One region of the Shewanella sp. Choline-02u-19 genome, then DNA from elsewhere that is predicted to be linked to it. Evidence: predicted binding sites of a transcription regulator. Region 1 holds the regulator's gene; each other region holds the start of a gene.
The links. Region 1 encodes NrdR, which represses ribonucleotide reductase genes. Its sites were predicted from a motif close to AAACACNANATNTNGTGTTT; they were not measured.
Positions count from the first base shown of each region.

Region 2: the regulator NrdR is predicted to act here: its motif matches at 4,390-4,409, upstream of nrdD (anaerobic ribonucleoside-triphosphate reductase).
Region 3: the regulator NrdR is predicted to act here: its motif matches at 2,394-2,413, upstream of nrdA (class 1a ribonucleoside-diphosphate reductase subunit alpha).

Region 1 covers NZ_PJBE01000013.1:2,412,149-2,419,248, reverse strand. The annotation lists gene ettA (energy-dependent translational throttle protein EttA) at 1-403, opposite strand, end outside; gene glyA (serine hydroxymethyltransferase) at 912-2,168, shown strand; gene nrdR (transcriptional regulator NrdR) at 2,293-2,742, shown strand; gene ribD (bifunctional diaminohydroxyphosphoribosylaminopyrimidine deaminase/5-amino-6-(5-phosphoribosylamino)uracil reductase RibD) at 2,789-3,910, shown strand; gene CXF83_RS17180 (riboflavin synthase) at 3,915-4,580, shown strand; gene ribBA (bifunctional 3,4-dihydroxy-2-butanone-4-phosphate synthase/GTP cyclohydrolase II) at 4,728-5,831, shown strand; gene ribH (6,7-dimethyl-8-ribityllumazine synthase) at 5,977-6,453, shown strand; gene nusB (transcription antitermination factor NusB) at 6,468-6,875, shown strand; gene thiL (thiamine-phosphate kinase) at 7,055-7,100, shown strand, end outside.
Region 2 covers NZ_PJBE01000013.1:2,042,042-2,049,141, reverse strand. The annotation lists gene CXF83_RS15695 (DEAD/DEAH box helicase) at 1-271, opposite strand, end outside; gene rssA (patatin-like phospholipase RssA) at 511-1,485, shown strand; gene CXF83_RS15685 (NADP-dependent oxidoreductase) at 1,587-2,585, opposite strand; gene CXF83_RS15680 (MarR family winged helix-turn-helix transcriptional regulator) at 2,765-3,217, shown strand; gene CXF83_RS15675 (hypothetical protein) at 3,298-3,984, shown strand; gene nrdD (anaerobic ribonucleoside-triphosphate reductase) at 4,441-6,558, shown strand; gene nrdG (anaerobic ribonucleoside-triphosphate reductase-activating protein) at 6,625-7,089, shown strand.
Region 3 covers NZ_PJBE01000013.1:1,278,343-1,285,442, reverse strand. The annotation lists gene gyrA (DNA gyrase subunit A) at 1-469, opposite strand, end outside; gene ubiG (bifunctional 2-polyprenyl-6-hydroxyphenol methylase/3-demethylubiquinol 3-O-methyltransferase UbiG) at 762-1,472, shown strand; gene CXF83_RS12370 (HAD family hydrolase) at 1,465-2,160, shown strand; gene nrdA (class 1a ribonucleoside-diphosphate reductase subunit alpha) at 2,562-4,850, shown strand; gene nrdB (class Ia ribonucleoside-diphosphate reductase subunit beta) at 4,924-6,054, shown strand; gene yfaE (class I ribonucleotide reductase maintenance protein YfaE) at 6,044-6,397, shown strand; gene CXF83_RS12350 (oxidoreductase) at 6,819-7,100, opposite strand, start outside.

The DNA.
Region 1 (7,100 bases):
GTGATTGGATGATGGCTTCGAGTTGGCCTTGCTCTTTAGCGAGTGCATCAAAGTCAGCATCTGGCTCTGCATAAAGCGCGTAAACCTCATCGAGTCTTACGAGGGCATTTTTGGCATCGGAAACCGCTTCTTCAACAGCTTCACGAACCGTCTGATTTAGATCAAGTTTTGGTTCTTGCGGTAAGTAACCAATCTTTAGGTCTTGCATCGGTCTTGCTTCGCCCTCAATTTCGGTATCGAGACCGGCCATGATGCGTAGCAGAGTTGATTTACCTGAACCATTGAGCCCTAACACACCAATTTTGGCACCAGGGAAAAAGCTTAAGGAGATATCTTTTAGAATTTGCTTTTTAGGCGGAACAATCTTGCCCACTCTAAGCATGCTGTATACAAACTGAGCCATTTTATTTCTCTTTGACTGGGAATGGCAGCAATTCTACTCGAATCGCCGCCTAACTTAAATCTGATCTTTATCTTAGGTGCAGCTTAGTTAAATAAAAGTACTGTTCTACATTTGGGGATTGGCTAATATCTCCAAAAATAACCGTTACTGAGGGGCATACTAGATTGTATTTTATATATTGATACTGGACGGAGGAGTAATGAATAACAGAAAGACATCGCGTATCGGTGTTATTGCCATTATGGGCCATTAAATGATGTCAGGGCTGGAGTGTTTGCAGAACAGAGTTTTCTAGATTTACACCACAAAGTAATGAATCAATAGATTAAAGGCGTTTTTTCTATGTAATACAATCGTTGAGCAAGTTTACGGCGTCTATTTGCTATTGTTGAAATATCGCTGATGGGAAATTGCAAGTAATTTCATGTTTCTAATGCTGGGATTGTGATCAATTGCGCTGTATCATACCGCGCAACCCTACTATAAGAATTTACAGCTGGAGTAAATAATGCTGAAAAAAGACATGAATATCGCGGATTACGATCCACAATTGTTTGCAGCGATTGAAGATGAAACTCGCCGTCAAGAAGAGCACATCGAACTTATTGCTTCAGAAAACTATACGAGCCCACGCGTTTTTGAAGCTCAAGGTTCTCAGCTTACTAACAAGTATGCCGAAGGTTACCCTGGTAAGCGTTACTATGGTGGCTGTGAGCATGTTGATATTGTTGAAGAACTCGCAATATCTCGTGCTAAAGAGTTGTTCGGTGCAACGTATGCTAACGTTCAGCCGCATTCTGGTTCACAAGCTAACGCAGCCGTATTTATGGCCCTTCTTCAAGGTGGTGACACGGTTCTAGGTATGAGTCTTGCTCACGGTGGTCATTTGACTCACGGCTCACATGTCAGCTTCTCTGGTAAGCTCTATAATGCGGTTCAGTACGGCATTGACGAGTCAACGGGCAAGATTGATTACGCTGAAGTTGAGCGTCTAGCGGTTGAACATAATCCTAAGATGATTATTGCGGGTTTCAGTGCATACTCTGGCATTGTTGATTGGGGCAAGTTCCGCGAAATCGCCGATAAAGTAGGTGCTTACCTATTTGTTGATATGGCGCACGTTGCAGGTCTTGTTGCTGCGGGTATCTATCCAAACCCACTTCCACACGCACATGTTGTGACAACGACAACGCATAAGACGTTAGCGGGCCCTCGTGGTGGTTTGATCCTTTCTGCTATCGATGATGAAGCTATTTATAAAAAGCTAAACTCAGCCGTCTTCCCTGGTGGTCAAGGCGGTCCTTTGATGCATGTTATCGCTGCTAAAGCGGTTGCATTCAAAGAAGCGCTCGAGCCAGAGTTCACGACATACCAAGAGCAAGTTGTGGTAAACGCAAAAGCAATGGCTCGCACGTTTATTGAACGTGGCTATGATGTTGTTTCTGGCGGTACTGATAACCACCTGTTCTTGCTTGATTTGATCAGCAAGGATATTACCGGTAAAGAAGCTGATGCAGCGCTCGGTAATGCCAACATTACTGTCAACAAAAACTCAGTACCTAATGACCCGCGCTCACCATTTGTGACATCTGGTCTGCGTATTGGCTCACCTGCGATTACTCGACGTGGTTTTGGTGAAGAAGAGTCTGTGCAGCTGACTCACTGGATGTGTGATGTACTTGATGATATTACAGATCTTGCTGTTAGCGAGCGTGTAAAAGCACAGGTTCTTGAATTGTGCGCTAAGTTCCCTGTTTACGGTTAACCTTAAGCGTTAAATCAGGTAAACTTTAATGGCCGCATTTATGCGGCCATTTTTGTTGGTAATTGATAATGATTTTTTATTAAATCGTTTATATAAGTCGTTTTAATACCTGACCGGAGGCTAGATGCATTGTCCATTTTGCAGCGCAACAGACACTAAAGTGATTGATTCGCGACTTGTCGCAGATGGCCATCAGGTACGTCGTCGTCGAGAGTGTGTGCAATGCCATGAGCGCTATACTACATTTGAAGGTGCTGAACTGGTGATGCCTCGTGTGGTTAAACAAGACGGTAGTCGTCAACCTTTCGATGAAGATAAACTGCGTGGTGGCATGCTTCGAGCGGTAGAGAAAAGACCGGTATCGATGGACCAAATCGAGCAGTCCTTAACTAAGATTAAGTCGATGCTGCGAGCGACAGGTGAGCGTGAAGTTAAATCAGAGATGATAGGTAACTTGATGATGGACCAATTGGTCAACTTAGACAAAGTGGCTTATATACGCTTTGCCTCCGTTTACCGCGCGTTTGAAGACGTGTCGGAGTTCGGCGACGCTATCGCGAACTTACAGAAGTAGTTATACCCTCTTATTACCCAATTGATTAATCGGAACTCATTTCACTATGTGGTCAACTGAAGACAATCAAATGATGAGTCTTGCTATTGAATTAGCGCAAAAAGGACTCTATACCACCCGACCAAATCCTTGCGTTGGTAGTGTATTAGTTAAAGACGGCGTGATTGTGGGAGAAGGTTACCATATCCGTGCTGGTGGCCCCCATGCCGAAGTCTACGCACTTAACATGGCTGGTGATGATGCCATTGGTGCGACCGCGTACGTCACATTAGAACCGTGCAGCCATTATGGTCGAACTCCACCTTGTGCCAAGGCCTTGATCGAAAGCAAGGTTAGCCGCGTTGTTATTGCCGTTACGGACCCCAACCCACAAGTCTCTGGTCGTGGTATTACCATGCTCCGTGATGCAGGCATACAGGTTGACGTTGGTTTATTAACCGATGCAGCTAAACAGGTTAACCTCGGTTTTTTGAAGAGAATGGAGCAAGGGTTACCTTGGGTGACGGTAAAGCTTGCGGCGAGTCTTGATGGTAAAACGGCACTATCAAACGGTGAGTCTAAATGGATCACAGGGCCAGAAGCTCGCAGAGATGTGCAGCGGGTACGTGCAAGACATTGTGCACTCATTACTGGCGTTGAAACGGTTTTGGCCGATAACCCGAGTCTAAATGTACGACATAGTGAACTGGGTTCTTTATCAAATGAGATCGCGCCAGCAGAACTACATCAACCGATGCGTGTAGTATTAGACAGCCAAGCACGGCTAGGTACTGACCTTAAGATGTTTAGTATCAACAGCCCGATTTTACTAATTAGCACTTGTGACTACCCTGATAAGGTGAAGTCGGCATGGCCGGCCCATGTTAGTCACCAAATATTATCCGCCAAAGATAAGCGGGTAGACCTTAGTGCCTTGCTGGTATTTCTCGGTAAAAGCTGTAACTCGGTGTTAGTTGAGGCCGGTGCAACACTCGCTGGTGCATTTGTTAGCGCGCTATTAGCGGATGAAATTATTTTATACCAAGCAATGAAAATACTCGGTGCTCAGGGGCGAGACTTACTTGCTTTGCCTCCATTTGAGGCGATGTCCCAAATACCCAGTATTAATGTAATAGATGAACGAAAAGTGGGTAAAGATACTCGCTTGACGTTAAGAATGAGTAATTAACTTTATGTTTACCGGAATTATTGAATCTGTAGGTCATTTACGAAAAGTTGAACGTCGTGGCGATGATATTAGATTAACAGTTGCAAGCGCTAAGCTTGATTTGTCGGACGTTAAGCTCGGTGACAGCATTGCCACCAATGGTGTGTGCCTTACTGTTGTAGAGCGGCTAGCAGATGGTTATGTTGCGGACATTTCAGCCGAGACAGTCAGCCTTACCGGGTTTGCACATTACGCTGTCGGCACCTCGGTTAACTTAGAGAAAGCCGTGACGCCAACAACACGCTTGGGTGGCCATATGGTCAGTGGTCATGTAGATGGCATGGCGCGTGTAGATGACCGTCAAGTTCGCGGTCAGGCAATTGAATTTTGGTTATCACCTCCCGTAGAGCTGGGTCGCTATATCGCCCATAAAGGGTCTATTACTATTGATGGTGTGAGTTTAACGGTTAATGAAGTGCAAGGGCATCGATTTAGACTGACCATAGTGCCGCATACAGCAGGTGAGACTACCTTAATAAATTTGAAGGCTGGTGATAGCGTTAATATTGAAGTTGACCTCATTGCTCGCCACTTAGAAAGATTGATGAACTATTCATCAGAGCATGAAAAACAGCAACCTAAGTCCGAAGTTACTATGGAACTGTTAGCTCGCTCAGGTTTTTTACGTTAAATACTGGCTTAAGGCTATTTTAAAGATAGAATTTATCTTTAGAAGCTCCAAAAAAATAATCATATAAATTTATATACTGTTTTGCCACGATAGGCATAAAGGTTAGCAACCTCACTTAATGCAGTAATACAAAATAAAGGTCTGAACATGTCGCTACATAGTATAGAAGAGATCATCGAAGATATTCGTCTAGGCAAGATGGTTATCTTGATGGATGATGAAGATAGAGAAAATGAAGGCGACCTTATTATGGCTGCTGACATGGTGACGCCAGAGGCGGTTAACTTTATGGCGATGTTCGGTCGCGGTCTTATTTGTCAAACCTTGACTAAAGAACGTTGCGAACAGCTAAACCTGCCTTTAATGGTCACCAACAATAATGCCCAGTTCTCAACCAACTTTACAATGTCTATTGAAGCGGCTGAAGGTGTCACAACGGGTATTTCAGCGCAAGATCGTGCCGTCACGGTAAAAGCTGCAGTTGCCAAAGATGCTAAGCCTAGTGATATTGTGCAACCTGGCCACATATTCCCATTGATGGCAAAAGAGGGTGGCGTGCTCATCCGTGCCGGTCATACTGAAGCGGGCTGTGACTTAGCAAGATTAGCAGGTTTTGAAGCTTCATCAGTCATCGTTGAAATTTTAAAGGACGATGGCACCATGGCGCGTCGTCCAGATCTTGAAATTTTTGCTGAAAAGCACGGATTAAAGATGGGCACTATTGCTGACCTAATTGAATACCGCAACACTAAAGAAACCAGTGTTGTACGTGAAGCGCAATGTAAGCTACCAACCCGTTTTGGTGAGTTTGATATGCTGACTTTCCGTGACACTATCGATAATCAATTACACTATGTATTAGTCAAAGGTCCGGTTACAGAGAACATACTTGTACGTGTTCACCTACAAAATACCTTTAACGACCTTTTACATTCCGAGCGCGATCAGCAACGCAGTTGGCCACTAGAAAAAGCAATGCAGCGCATTAGCGAAGACGGTGGCGTACTGGTACTGCTCGGTCATCAAGAGCATAGCAGTGATATTTTAGCCAAAGTTAAAGCATTTGAAGCTGAAGATAACGGCAGTGCACCTATTACAGCTAAGTGGCAAGGAACCTCACGTCAAGTGGGTGTTGGCTCGCAAATCCTAGCAAATGTAGGCGTGACATCAATGCGGTTACTTAGCTCACCAAAGCGTTATCATTCACTATCAGGCTTTGGTTTAGAAGTAACTGATTATATAGCAGAATAAAATACTATCTTGGGTTGGAAAATCATCCAAGGGGTAATTTAACACTTTTCTTATAAATTGCATGGGGATCAGCGTTAACGGCTGTGGTATCATACCGCCTCTTCCGCCCCCATGCTGGGTAATTAGCTAATTTTAGGTAAGATAAATGCACATAGTTCAAGGTAATATCGAATCGAAAAACGCAAAAATTGCGATCGTAGTTTCACGTTTTAATAGCTTTGTTGTAGATAGTTTACTTAGTGGTGCGGTAGACACTCTTAAGCGTTTTGGCCAAGTTTCAGATGATAATATCACTGTAATTAAAGTGCCTGGCGCTGTTGAACTGCCACTTGCTGCACGTCGTGTTGCGGCAAGCGGAAAATTTGACGGAATAATCTCACTTGGTGCGGTTATCCGTGGCGGTACACCTCATTTTGATTTTGTTGCAGGCGAATGTAATAAAGGTCTAGCTCAAGTTGCACTTGAATTTGATATTCCTGTTTCATTCGGCGTTTTAACCACTGATACTATTGAACAAGCAATTGAACGTTCAGGTACTAAAGCAGGCAACAAAGGCGGCGAAGCTGCTTTGGGTCTGTTAGAGATGGTTAACGTGCTGCAAGCACTTGAAGAACACCTGTAATCTAGGACAATTTAATGAAGCCTTCAGAGCGCCGAAAGGCACGTCGTTTAGCGGTTCAGGCCATTTACTCTTGGCAGCTAAGTGGCAACAATATTGCTGATGTTGAGCATGAGTTTCTAACTGAACAAAATGTTGATGGTGTCGATATAACTTACTTTCGTGAGTTATTAGCGGGCGTAGCAACTAAGAAAAGCCAATTGGATGAGCTAATCATTCCATTTTTGACTCGTCCTTTGAATGAAGTTGACCCTGTCGAAAAGGCGATTGTTCGTTTAGCAACTTATGAGCTGACTTTCCGCAAGGATGTTCCTTATAAAGTAGCAATTAACGAAGCTATCGAGCTTGCCAAAGCATTCGGCGCTGAAGATGGACATAAGTTCGTTAACGGTATTCTGGATAAGCTAGTCGCAAGAACGAAATAGTAAAAACGGCATCTTCGGATGCCGTTTTTGTATGCCTAAAAAGAGAATAACAGTTGCATGATCCGTGGCTGGCATTTAATAGCAGAACACATCTAACGTAACTAAAATCATAGCTAAGATCCTCTTACTATTAGATCCTCTTTTTTCCTCAAACCACTTCTTAATTTGTGATTGGTATTGTGAAAGAATTTCAATTAATCGAAAGCTTTTTTATTGGGCGTGCCC
Region 2 (7,100 bases), 370 kb from region 1:
TATAGACTTGGGTAGCAAGCTCTCGAGTCGGTAGCAAAATAACAACGCGTGGATCGCGCTTACTCAATGCTCTACACGAAATCATCCTTTGCATCGCAGGTAGCAAGAACGCCAAGGTTTTGCCTGAACCTGTTTTAGATGATGCCATTATATCTTTGCCCGCAAGGGCAATAGGGATGGCTTGTTCCTGGATCTCAGTTGGGGTGTCTATACCCATGTGCTTTAACGTTTGTAAAAGACGTTGATCCAGTGAAAAATCGGTGAATGGCAAAGGTGAACTCCTTAAATAATCTGACCGAGTATTATAACCTAGATAGATAGAGCAGGGCTATGATTAGCCATTAAGTTTATGCCAAAGCTGTCGAAATAGGCGGGTGGCAAGCTGAATATGGATGCACAACACGATAGCGTGATTAAATTAGGTTAAAATTAGCGGCCGTAATGCCGTAACATAGCGCTGTATTGCAAAAGAGTAACTCGATCTTAATTAGCTTGTAGGAGTCGCAACGCGTGTCGGACAATAATAATTCAGTTAAAATTGGACTCGCTTTAGGCAGCGGTGCCGCTAAAGGCTGGGCGCATATTGGTGTGCTCAATGGGCTAGCCAAAATGGGCGTTTATCCTGATAAAATAGCTGGCTGCTCTATCGGCGCAGTCGTGGGGGCTGCCTATGCTAATGATCATCTTGATGAGCTAGAAACCTGGGTGAGAAGTTTTAGCAGCTGGGACGTATTAGGTTTGATGGATCTGAGCTGGCGAAAAGGCGGGCTGATTGGCGGCGAAAAAGTGTTTGATGTGTTGCAAAAACGGATGGGCGACATGCAGATCGAGGATCTTAAAAAACCCTTCACCGCGGTAGCAACTGATCTATATTCTGGTCAAGAAATTTGGTTTACCGAAGGTGATCTACGCCATGCAGTGCGTGCTTCATGTTCTATGCCTGGTATTTTACCGCCAGTCAAAGTGGCCGATCGCTGGCTGGTGGATGGCGCGGTGGTGAATCCTGTTCCAGTATCAGTAAGCCGAGCAATGGGTGTTGATATTGTTATTGCGGTTGACCTTCACGGGCTTCGCCGTGGGCGTATGCAAGTGTTGCCAGTCAACATGAAAAGTAATAAGCCGACAAACCAAGAAGTTGCGGAAGCAGAGAAGCATCAAGAATTGGGCTTTACCGATCTGCTTGCGCGCGGAAGAGATTATATTACCGGCTTAACGGATAAGTTTTCTCCTAGTAACAAAACTGGCGGTCATATTAATCCCAATCCCGGTATGCTGGCGGTGATGTCACAGTCGATGGAAATACTAGAACAGCGCCATAAGCGGGCGAGACTAATGGGCGATCCACCAGATATTTGTATCGTGCCAGATCTTGGTGATATCGGTACTATGGAGTTTCATCGCGCGGAGGAAGCTATTGCGGCAGGTGAAGCGGCAGTAGAGCAAGTAGCACACCTTATTGAAGCTGCATTGGCACCATATCGTTAAATAATCTTAACTTGGTTGTAATAAAAGGGCCAAAAGGCCCTTTTATGTCACTGTTTTTCAGTGTGATATTAACGCATGAAGTATGCTGGTTTCTTAACGAATTAAGCCAGTTTTACAATCATCTTGCCGCGGTTTTTACCTTCAAATAGACCGATAAAGGCATCAGGTGCGTTTGATAACCCTTCATAAATAGTCTGCTCTGCAGTGACTTTTCCTTCAGCTAACCATTGGCCCATTTGCTTAGCGAACTCAGGGTAATGAGCCCAATGTTCAAATACAATGAAACCTTCAATCTTTAACTTCTTCATGATGATCATGGCTAAATTACTCGGTCCAGGTGTCGGCACTGTATCGTTGTATTGTGAAATCATGCCGCACACGGCGATACGGCCATGGTCATTCATATTGTTCAATGCGGCCGTTAAGTGATCGCCACCGACATTTTCAAAATACACATCAACACCTTCTGGCGCCGCAGCTGCTAATGCAGCGCTTAAATCACCACAAGTCTTGTAGTTGATCACGGCATCAACACCAAGTGATTTAATATGCTCAGCTTTCTCATCAGAGCCTACGGATGCAATAACGCGGGCACCCATTAATTTTCCAATCTGTACAGCTACACTGCCAACTGCACCGGATGCTGCTGAAACGAAGAGTGTTTCGCCCGCCTTTAATTCTGCAATGCGGTTGAGGCCTGTCCAAGCCGTCATACCCGGCATACCGAGTACACCGAGAAAGTGTGATTCGTTGATAGGAGTTTGCGGTAGGCGAGTTATTTCGGTGCCATCACTAACATAATGACTGCGCCAGCCGTGCATGCTGCTAACCTTGCTGCCCACTGGAAATTCAACATTGTTTGATTCTGTGACTTCACCAATAGCGCCGCCTTCAAGCACTGCACCAATCTGAAAAGGAGCAATGTAGCTTTTCCTATCAATCATGCGGCCACGCATGTACGGGTCAACCGACATCCATAAATTTTTGACGAGAAATTCACCCTCTTTAATGGCGGGTAAAGTCACTTCTGCTTCGGTAAAGTTACTGGCGTTAGGTAATCCTTCAGGACGAGATTTTAGTTGAATTTGTTTAGCATTCATAATGAGCCTTTATTTTTGTTTGTGCGCAAAGTAATTGTTTGCATCATAACTAACCGCCAAAATTTATGCAAATGCTTTGCGCGCAAAATAACTCTGCGCAAAATAAAATGCGATCAGCTAGTTTTGTTAAAGGGAGTCAGGTAAAATTGCAGTACTTAATAAAGGTAGTGAAGGTCGTAGTGAAAAACAAAGTGTCAAATAACGATACCGAAGCATGTCTGTCGGATAATGTTTGTTTTGCTCTGTATACCGCAGGGAATGCACTTATGCGCGCTTACCGCCCTTTATTGGATCAGTATGAACTCACTTATCCACAGTATCTGGTGATGCAAGCATTGTGGCTACAAGATAGAGCAAGCATGACCCAGTTGTCTCGCGCGACTCGTCTGGATATGGGCACATTGACGCCCATCGTTAAACGTTTAGAGAGCAAGTTATTTTTACAACGCTTGGCTGATGAAACCGATGAACGTAAAAAAGTTATCGCACTCACCAAAGCGGGCTTCGCTCTGCAAGCCGATGCGCTTGCACAAAAAAGTACCTTGCTTGAAAAAGTCAGCATGACTGAGCATGATATTGAATCATTGCGCACACTTTGCTTGACCTTAACCGCAGAATTGAACCAAAAGTAAGCAGTCAATTTTATCATCAAAAAAACGGCACGTTTCCTGCTTAGTTAGGCTATGACTAAATCAGTGCCGAATTTTTGACGATGAACCCACTTAGTAGTATCAATAACCCTGTAAATAGCGGCGCAGTGCTGGCAGATGCATATGGTGTGTCAGGCACTAAAGCGGGAGTCGGCAGCGCTACAGGCATCCAAGGCATTAATGCTGACGCATCAGCTTCATCAACAAATACCGTCACTAAAGATGATCACGGCTTAGTGTTATCTGGCCGCGCTGAGCGAGCGCAGAAAATAGAAGCCATGGCGAAGGACTTTTTTCAAGATGGCAGTTTCAGCTCTGAAAAATTACCCAGTCTTATTCAGCGGCTCTATAAAGATGGTATTTTGTCCGATGGGCAACTGAACCGTCTAACGAATAGTGGCTTTGATATTCCGCCCACTGAAGCGCAGTCATTAGCTGATTTTATTGACGAGCAGCGTGCGACGCTAACCAATAGTGATGAAGATAGAGAGCTGGCAGGGACGTTAGATGAAGCAAAATGGGTTATGCGCACGATGGATTCAATCCAGTCTCCTGCCATTGCACAAAAAGCAAATCGCGTTGCCACTGACATTACTGCTTTGCTAGGGTCTGAACGCCCACTCACTGATCAACAGAAGCATCAATATCAGGGCATAAAATCTTTAATGCAGTTAGCCTCAATGACAGGTGAACATCAACAAGCATCGGGTCAGCTGAACAGTTATTTGGCGCTCGCAAAACAGCATTAATGTCGTTGGTTTTTAGTTAACCCCCTAGCAGGTTATTTTGATGGCTTCACTGGTTAAAAATTGAGGCCGTTATCTGTAACGTTAACCCCATGAACGGTAACATCCGCTCGTTAAAACCGCATAAATCGGTTGTCGTTTACTCATCTTAATCAAATTCCAGCAGCCTCAACAGAGCGTTAAAAATAGCCAGTGAAAGTGCTTGTCTATTTATCCACAATTTATCCCTATTTTATACTGGCACTAGCTCGCTTATAGGCCATCGTCAAGGGCATAATTTTAGATAAGCGTGATCGTTCCCAGTTATTTTTTCTTATTATCTTCGTTGTTTAAAATAATGATCTGGATCAAAGTACTTCTCGTCTTTTTATAGCTTAATGCGCTACATATTGTGATTTAGAATAAAAGTGCCACTATATGTAGTGTTGCTTGTCGATGATGTAGAAGAGGAATTATACAATGCCAGTGGTTATTAAACGGGATGGTTACCGTACGCCTTTTGACGAAACAAGGATTAGAGACGCAGTGATAGCAGCTGCTAACTCGGCAGGTATTGATGACACCGCTTATGCAGAATCTGTCGCGAGACAAGCAGCCGATTCGGTGGCGACATTAGATGAGATAAATATCCACGATCTTCAAGATGCCGTGGAAAACTTGTTGATGGAAGGACCATATAAATCATTAGCGCGGGTTTACATTGAATATCGCCATGATAGAGATGTGAATCGGGAAGTCAGTAGCAGACTCAATCAAGAGATCCGTGGCTTAGTTGAGCAGAGCAATGCGGCGCTATTGAACGAAAATGCTAACAAAGATTCAAAAGTGATCCCCACTCAACGTGATCTGTTGGCGGGTATTGTTGCTAAGCATTATGCCAAATGTCACATCTTGCCAAAAGATGTCGTTGCTGCCCACGAGTCAGGTGAGATCCACTACCATGATTTAGACTACGCGCCATTCTTCCCTATGTTTAATTGTATGTTGATTGATCTTAGTGGCATGTTGACCGAAGGCTTCAAAATGGGCAATGCGGAGATTGAAACGCCTAAATCAATTTCGACAGCGACTGCAGTGACAGCACAGATCATTGCGCAGGTTGCCAGCCACATTTATGGCGGTACCACGATTAACCGTATTGATGAAGTACTGGCGCCATTTGTCACCAAAAGTTATAACAAACATTACCAAGTCGCGCTGACGTGGGGGATTACAGATGCCAAAGCATTTGCGATCTCATTGACTGAAAAAGAGTGTCATGACGCATTTCAGTCGCTTGAATATGAAGTCAATACACTGCATACCGCTAATGGCCAAACACCGTTTGTGACTTTTGGTTTTGGTTTAGGCACCTCTTGGGAATCTCGGCTGATTCAACAGTCAATGATGCAAGTGCGTATTGCTGGTTTAGGTAAAAACCGTAAGACAGCGGTTTTCCCTAAGTTAGTTTTTGCTATTCGTGATGGTATTAACCATAAAACGGGTGATTGTAACTACGACATTAAACAGCTTGCATTGAAGTGTGCAACAACACGTATGTACCCTGATATTCTTAACTATGAGCAGGTTGAAAAGGTGACCGGTTCGTTCAAAACGCCAATGGGTTGCCGTAGCTTCCTCGGGACATTTGAGGAAAATGGAGAATTGGTACATGAAGGGCGTAATAACCTTGGTGTCGTAAGTTTGAACTTGCCGCGCGTTGCACTTGAAGCCAATGGCGATGAAGCTGAATTTTACCGTATCTTAGATGAGCGTTTACTCATTGCCCGTAAAGCATTAGATACTCGTATCGCTCGTTTAGACGGCGTTAAAGCCCGTGTTGCACCTATCCTGTATATGGAAGGTGCATGTGGCGTACGACTACGTGCAGATGATGATGTCTCTGAGATCTTTAAGAATGGCCGCGCGTCAATTTCTCTCGGATACATTGGTTTGCATGAAACCATCAATGCACTTTACGGCAGCGAAACACATGTTTACGACAGTGCTCAACTGCGCGAAAAAGCGGTAACAGTGATCAAATACCTAAAAGCTGCCACCGACGCATGGAAAGAAGAGACGGGTTACGGCTTTAGCCTTTACAGCACGCCAAGCGAAAACTTGTGTAGCCGTTTTTGCAATTTAGATGCAAAAGCCTTCGGGGTTGTTGAGGGCGTGACATCTAAAGGTTATTACACCAATAGTTTCCATTTAGATGTTGAAAAGCAAGTTAACCCATACGATAAGATTGATTTCGAGCAACCTTATCCAGAAATCGCCAATGGCGGGTTTATCTGTTACGGCGAGTTTCCTAACATGCAAAACAATGTTGAAGCATTGGAAGATGTTTGGGATTATAGCTATTCAAGAGTGCCTTATTACGGCACCAATACGCCGATAGATGAGTGTTATGACTGCGGCTTTACTGGTGAATTTGGTTGTACGAGTAAAGGGTTTACTTGCCCTAAATGCGGTAACCACGAACCCAGCCGAGTGTCGGTAACCCGACGTGTGTGTGGCTACTTAGGTAGCCCAGATGCAAGACCATTTAACTATGGTAAGCAAGAAGAGGTTAAGCGCCGAATTAAGCACCTTTAATTTAAGGCCAGCGAGAACGAAACGAGGTGCCATCATTGGCACCTTTTTGTTAAGGAAGAGTTTATTATGCACTATCATCAATATTATCAGACCGATGTGCTTAACGGCCCTGGGACTCGAGCAACACTGTTTGTCTCAGGTTGTGAGCATCAATGCCGTGGCTGTTATAATCAATCGACGTGGAATCCGTGTTCTGGCCATCAGTTTGATGAGCCAATGATGCAGACCATTATTGATGACCTAAATGATACTCGTATAAAAAGACGAGGGCTTTCCCTGTCTGGTGGTGATCCACTGTTCCCTGGCAATGTCGCTGAGATATTGAAACTGGTTAAACGGGTGAAATCTCAATGCCCTGGCAAAGATATTTGGCTGTGGACGGGCTATTTACTCGAACAATTAACCATAGAACAACAAGCGGTGGTTGATCTGGTCAATGTGGTTGTTGATGGCAAATTCGAACAATCATTTGCTGATCCAAGTTTAGTTTTTCGAGGCAGTAGTAACCAAGTGATCCATTATCTAAGATAAGCTAAGCATAA
Region 3 (7,100 bases), 1.1 Mb from region 1:
CAGGAATAAACTCAGTACCATCATAGTTAGGTACAAAGTCAACAGTCTCTTTTTCAAGATCCGCTAATAATTGATGCGCAACTTTATCCATGCGGATTTCGGTATAACGCATTGCTGCCGCAGCATCACCATCGACAGAACCAAAGTTACCTTGGCCATCGATAAGTGGATATCTCATTGAGAATGGCTGTGCCAGACGAACAATAGTGTCATATACCGCTGTATCACCATGTGGATGATATTTACCGATAACGTCACCAACGACACGAGCAGACTTTTTATAAGGCTTGTTCCAGTCGTTTTTCAATTCACTCATGGCGAACAATACGCGGCGATGAACAGGCTTTAAGCCATCACGAACATCGGGCAGTGCCCGTCCTACAATTACGCTCATGGCGTAATCTAGGTATGAATTTTTTAATTCGTCTTCAATATTAATTGGTGTTATAGATGAAGCCAGATCAGTCATAAACCGCTCGATCCCTTGAAATTTAGCACGCAATCCTTACAGATAAGAATAGTCATGCTTGAAAACGTGATTTGGCATTCTAACACAGTTATTTGACGGCGCTAGACCCAATACAGCATTCATTTACTATATGAAGTAATAGGCAATACTATTGATTAAAATCAAGGCATAAGTGTATTTTTTGGTCACTTTTAATGATTCCTGAGAAACGACGCGATATCCGCTTTGTTTATTGGCACTAATCATTATAATGAGCACAAAAGACGAATTAATCGATCTGAGGTAATTAATAGTGCAAAACAATCATAATGTCGATCCTGAAGAGATTGCTAAATTTGAAAAAATGGCCGCCACTTGGTGGGATCTAAACGGTGAATTCAAGCCTCTGCACAATTTAAATCCACTTCGCCTCAATTATATAGATCAAACCGCTGGTGGCATTTTTGGCAAGAACGTACTTGATGTTGGTTGCGGTGGCGGTATCTTGTCTGAAAGCATGGCGCGTATCGGCGCAAACGTGACCGGTTTAGATATGGGTGATGAGCCACTCGACGTCGCTCGTTTACATGCATTAGAAATGGGTGTCTCGGTAAACTATATAAAGAACACCGCAGAAAATCATCGCGATGAGCACAGACAACAATATGATGTCATTACGTGTATGGAGATGCTCGAGCATGTACCCGATCCAAGCTCAGTGATCCAAGCCTGCGCAGATATGGTAAAACCGGGTGGCTTTGTTTTCTTCTCTACTATTAATAGAAATATGAGAGCTTATGTCGAAACAATCCTCGGCGCAGAATATTTGCTGAAAATGTTACCTGTTGGCACTCATGACCACAAAAAGTTCATTAAGCCTTCTGAACTCATTGCACTTGCGGATAACGCCGAGCTTATCTGTAATGATGCCGTAGGGATAACCTACAACCCTATTACGGATGTGTTTAAGTATACTAAAAGCTTAGAAGTCAATTATATGATTACCACAGTAAAGAATGACTGACAGTAACCCTTCTACAAAGCACCGTGCCATTAAAGCGGTGCTTTTTGATCTTGATGGCACACTTGCAGACACCGCTCCGGATATGGTTGATGCGCTAAATATCAGCCTGACCCAATTTGGTTACTCGACAGTCACCTTAAGTCAACAGCGTAATCACGCATCTCATGGCAGCTTAGCCATGGTTCGCGCTGCACTTCCTAATGCCAATGATGATATTCAACGACAAGTACAATTGGCGCTGCTAGAGAATTATGAAAAGGTTAATGGTAACAACTGTGACTTATTCCCTGGGCTGTGGCCTTTTCTTAGCTTGTTAAAGCTTAATGATATTCCCTACGGCGTGGTCACCAATAAGCCTGCTCGTTTTACTCGGCCACTGCTGATTAAATTAGGCCTAGACAAACAGATGCCTGCCATTGTGAGTGGCGATTCAACACTTTATTCAAAACCTCATACCGCCCCTATGCTACTGGCGGCTCAGCAAATCGGTGTAAGTTGCCAACATATTCTTTATCTGGGCGATGCAGAAAGAGACATGGTTGCTGCTCGAGCAGCCAATATGCAAGCTGGCTTAGCAGCGTGGGGTTATATCGCGCCCAACGATGATATTAATGCCTGGCCAACTGACATTTGCTTTGCTAACTCAGATGAGCTGATGAAATGGTTCACGCTTCAGCTTAATGACTGAGTTATATTATCAGTATATTGATAAGTGAAGATCGCTCAAGGATCCTGCGATCTTCAAATCCATTTTTGGCTGTATAAATATTCATCTTCCGCTAGGAACCCAAATCAAAACAAGCTTTAAGGGTTAGCTGTTACTAACTGTCAAAATTATCCTCAAGATATCCACAACTTGTTCCCAGAATTCGTACTTGCAAATAACCCCGAACCTCACTATCTTGTACCTAAGAAATTTAAAAACACCATATATTGTGTGTAAGTGGCAATCAGAGACACTATTTAGCAGTTTGTGTCAATAAATTGGAAGCCACTGTTTTACGGTTTCGTTTGGATTGTTTACAGGGAAATGTACGGTGCACCTATGCAGGTCACTTTCATCAATATAAGAACCAAGGTTTATCTTTAATGAATAGTAATATGACAGTCACAAAACGCAGTGGCGAACGTGAGACAATCGATCTCGAAAAAATCCATCGTGTTATTGAATGGGCGGCAAAGGGACTGACTAATGTCTCGGTGTCTGAAGTTGAACTACGTTCTCACCTACAGTTTTTCGAAGGGATCCCAACTGAAGCGATCCACGAGACTATCATTAAAGCCGCTGCAGACTTAATTTCCCCCGAGTCACCTGACTATCAGTTTTTATCTGCAAGATTGGCCATTTTCCATCTTCGTAAAAAGGCGTTTGGTCAGTTTGAACCACCAAAACTTTACGAACATGTCGTTCACTTAGTAGAACTGGGCAAGTACGATGCCCACATACTGCAGGACTATAGCCGCGAAGAGATCGATATATTAGGTAGCTACATTGATCATTGGCGTGACATGAACTTCTCTTATGCAGCCGTTAAGCAGTTAGAAGGTAAGTATTTAGTTCAAAACCGTGTCACTCATGAAATTTATGAAAGTGCACAGTTTCTTTATATTTTGGTTGCTGCGTGTTTATTTGCTAAATATCCAAAAGAAACACGTCTTAAGTACGTAAAAGATTTTTACGATGCAACATCGACGTTTAAGATTTCACTACCCACACCGATTATGGCGGGTGTGCGTACACCAACACGCCAATTCAGCTCTTGCGTGCTAATTGAATGTGGTGACAGCTTAGATTCAATTAATGCCACTGCATCTTCAATCGTTAAATACGTCTCTCAGCGAGCTGGGATTGGTGTGAATGCCGGTCGAATTCGCGCGCTAGGTAGCCCTATTCGTGGTGGTGAAGCATTCCACACCGGTTGTTTACCGTTTTATAAGTATTTCCAAACCGCTGTCAAATCGTGCTCACAAGGCGGCGTACGCGGCGGTGCTGCCACCCTCTTCTACCCTATGTGGCATCTAGAAGTTGAATCGTTACTGGTACTTAAGAATAACCGTGGCGTAGATGACAACCGTATTCGTCACCTAGATTACGGCGTGCAAATTAATAAGCTGATGTACCAGCGCCTTATCCAAGGTGGCATGATTAGCTTGTTCAGCCCATCAGATGTGCCTGGCATGTACGATGCGTTCTTTGAAGATCAAGATGAATTTGAACGTCTCTACCTTAAATATGAAGCTGACGAGAGTATCCGTAAGCAACAAATTAAAGCCGTTGAACTGTTTTCATTGATGATGCAAGAGCGTGCCTCTACGGGTCGTATCTATATTCAAAACGTGGATCACTGCAACACGCACAGTCCATTTGATTCAAAAGTAGCGCCAATCCGTCAATCTAACTTATGTTTAGAAATAGCGCTGCCGACTAAGCCATTGAACAACATCAATGATCCTGACGGTGAAATTGCCCTTTGTACGCTTTCAGCGTTGAACTTAGGCGCGATTAAAAAGCTTGAAGAGCTAGAGCCATTGGCAGATCTTGCCGTACGAGCACTGGATAACTTATTAGACTATCAAGATTATCCGATTATCTCTGCTGAAAAAGCATCGATGAATCGTCGTACTTTAGGGATCGGAGTTATCAACTTCGCTAACTATCTCGCGAAAGAAGGTGTGCGCTATTCAGATGGTTCAGCAAATGGTCTTACCCATAAGACATTTGAAGCAATCCAGTACTATCTATTGAAAGCGTCAATGAACTTGGCTAAAGAGCAAGGGGCTTGCCCAGCGTTCCACGAAACCACGTATTCGAAAGGGATCTTACCTATCGATACCTATAAGCGTGACTTGGACAAAATCTGTGACGAGCCATTGCATATGGATTGGGAAACGCTGCGTGAAGAGATTAAAACTCACGGACTGCGTAACTCTACCCTTTCGGCATTAATGCCGTCAGAGACCTCTTCGCAGATCTCTAACGCCACTAACGGCATTGAGCCACCGCGCGGTCTCATCAGCGTTAAAGCCAGTAAAGATGGTCAATTAAAGCAAGTTGTTCCTGACTTTGAAAAATATCAGCATAGTTATGAACTATTGTGGCAGATGCCTAATAACGATGGTTACATACAGTTAGTCGGTTTAATGCAGAAGTTTGTTGATCAATCTATTTCAGCTAACACCAACTACGACCCATCTCGTTTTGAGGGTGGAAGAGTGCCAATGAAGGTACTGCTGAAAGACTTATTGACTGCTTATAAATACGGTGTGAAGACACTTTACTATCACAATACTCGTGATGGTGCTTCAGATAATCATGATGACATTACTTCCGTTGAAGTAGAAGATGACAGCTGCGAAGGCGGCGCATGTAAAATCTAGTCTCGAGCAGTTATTCATGAGTATTAAACGTTAATTAAAGGGGGCAAAGCCCCCATTATCGGAAGATAGAAAAATGGCCTATTCTACATTTTGTCAAACACCTAACAATGCACTGCTTGAACCTATGTTTCTTGGGCAGTCAGTTAACGTTGCGCGTTATGACCAACAGAAATATGAAGTATTTGAAAAACTGATTGAAAAACAGCTTTCATTCTTTTGGCGCCCTGAAGAAGTTGACGTCAGCAAAGATAAAATAGATTACGCTGCACTGCCTGAGCATGAAAAGCATATTTTCATTTCGAACTTAAAATATCAGACTCTACTTGATTCAATTCAAGGACGTTCACCCAACGTCGCATTTTTACCGTTAGTATCTCTGCCTGAATTAGAGACATGGATTGAGACATGGTCGTTTTCAGAAACGATTCATTCGCGCTCATACACTCATATCATCCGTAATATCGTTAATGATCCATCGGTTGTTTTTGACGATATCGTTGAGAATAAAGAGATCCTTAAGCGAGCAACTGACATTGCAGCTTATTACGACGAGCTCATCATACTTAGCCAAGCATTCCACTTACACGGTGAAGGTAGCCATCAAATTAATGGCGAAACTGTTGAAGTCACTAAGCGAGAAATAAAGAAAGCACTCTACTTATGTATGGTGTCTGTTAACGTGCTTGAAGCCATTCGTTTCTATGTTAGTTTTGCTTGCTCGTTTGCATTTGCAGAGCGCAACGTTATGGAAGGTAATGCAAAAATCATTCGCCTAATTGCCCGCGATGAAGCATTGCACTTGAACAGCACGCAACACATTTTAAAAATCATGCATGCAGGTAAAGATGATCCTGAAATGGCAGAGATAGCTAAAGAGTGCAAGCAAACTGCCATCGACATTTTTGTCAAAGCTGCAGAGCAAGAAAAAGAGTGGGCTAAATACCTGTTCAAAGACGGTTCAATGATTGGCTTAAATGAACACATCCTTTGTCAGTACGTCGAGTACATTACTAACGAACGTATGAAGTCAGTTAACTTTGAATCACCGTACGCTGAGATAACTAACCCACTTCCATGGATGAAGAACTGGCTCGAGAGTGACGCGGTTCAGGTGGCACCTCAAGAAGTTGAAGTTTCATCATACTTAGTTGGCCAAATCGATTCTTCTATTGATGAAGATGAGTTTTTAGACTTTGACCTTTAAGCATCTCAGCTTAAAAAAAGCCCCCATCGTTAGCCTACAAGGCCAACCGGTGCTGTTGTTTAATCAACAGCACCTGACCTTGCTTGAAGCATTAGAGCAGAAAAAAGTGAAGACTTTTTCTGAATGCCGAAATGGATTTTGTGGGCAATGCAAAACTAAAGTGATTAGTGGTTCCGTTAGCTATATAACTGAACCGCTAGTGACATTAGAAGCAGACGAATGTCTGCCATGTTGTTGTATTCCAACGACCGATATAAATTTAGAACTTTCAGGGGAAGGTGCGGAAGTCGTTGTTAGAGCACCCAAACGTAAGCAACCTGAAACTCACGAATCTATAGATTAACAGCAACAGTTTAGATTGCAGAGAGTCATGACCGCAGTTTTATGTCATTAATCTCTGCAGTTCATTTATTTCAGTGCATAACGCACTACCCTACCCAGACATTAAACACTCCGTTAGTATGCACCAGTGAACACTAGAGCTTCATCAATGCTCGACATATCAAACTATAGACTCCTCCAAGCTTTCTATAACCTAACATGCCCCGCTAATACCCGACTCCCTCTACTTCTCCGTATGCTCTCGTGCGTAGGAATTAGGAGGTTAAATGACTACCTATTGCAATAACCACTAGCAGCCTCATTATTTTGGAAAATATTAATCTTTAACTTGTTATCTAAACACAAAACATCAATGACAAAAAAGCCTGTTTAGTTCGCGTATTGAACTAAACAGGCTTTTATTGGAATATTGAACGGTTCGCTTAAAGAGCGATAGCGAGCTCCGCACCTTGGCGTATAGCACGCTTGGCATCAAGTTCAGCGGCAACGTCAGCTCCGCCAATCAGATGAACCGGAATTCCCGTAGACTTCATCTCTTCAAGCAGTGCAGTATTTGAAACCTGACCCGCGCAGAGTACAACATTATCGACTGCTAACACCTCAGCCTTGTCATTAACGGTGATATGCAGCCCTTCATCATCAAACTTTTCATAAGATACGCCGGTTTTCATCACCACTTTATGCTGCTTCAATACTGAACGGTG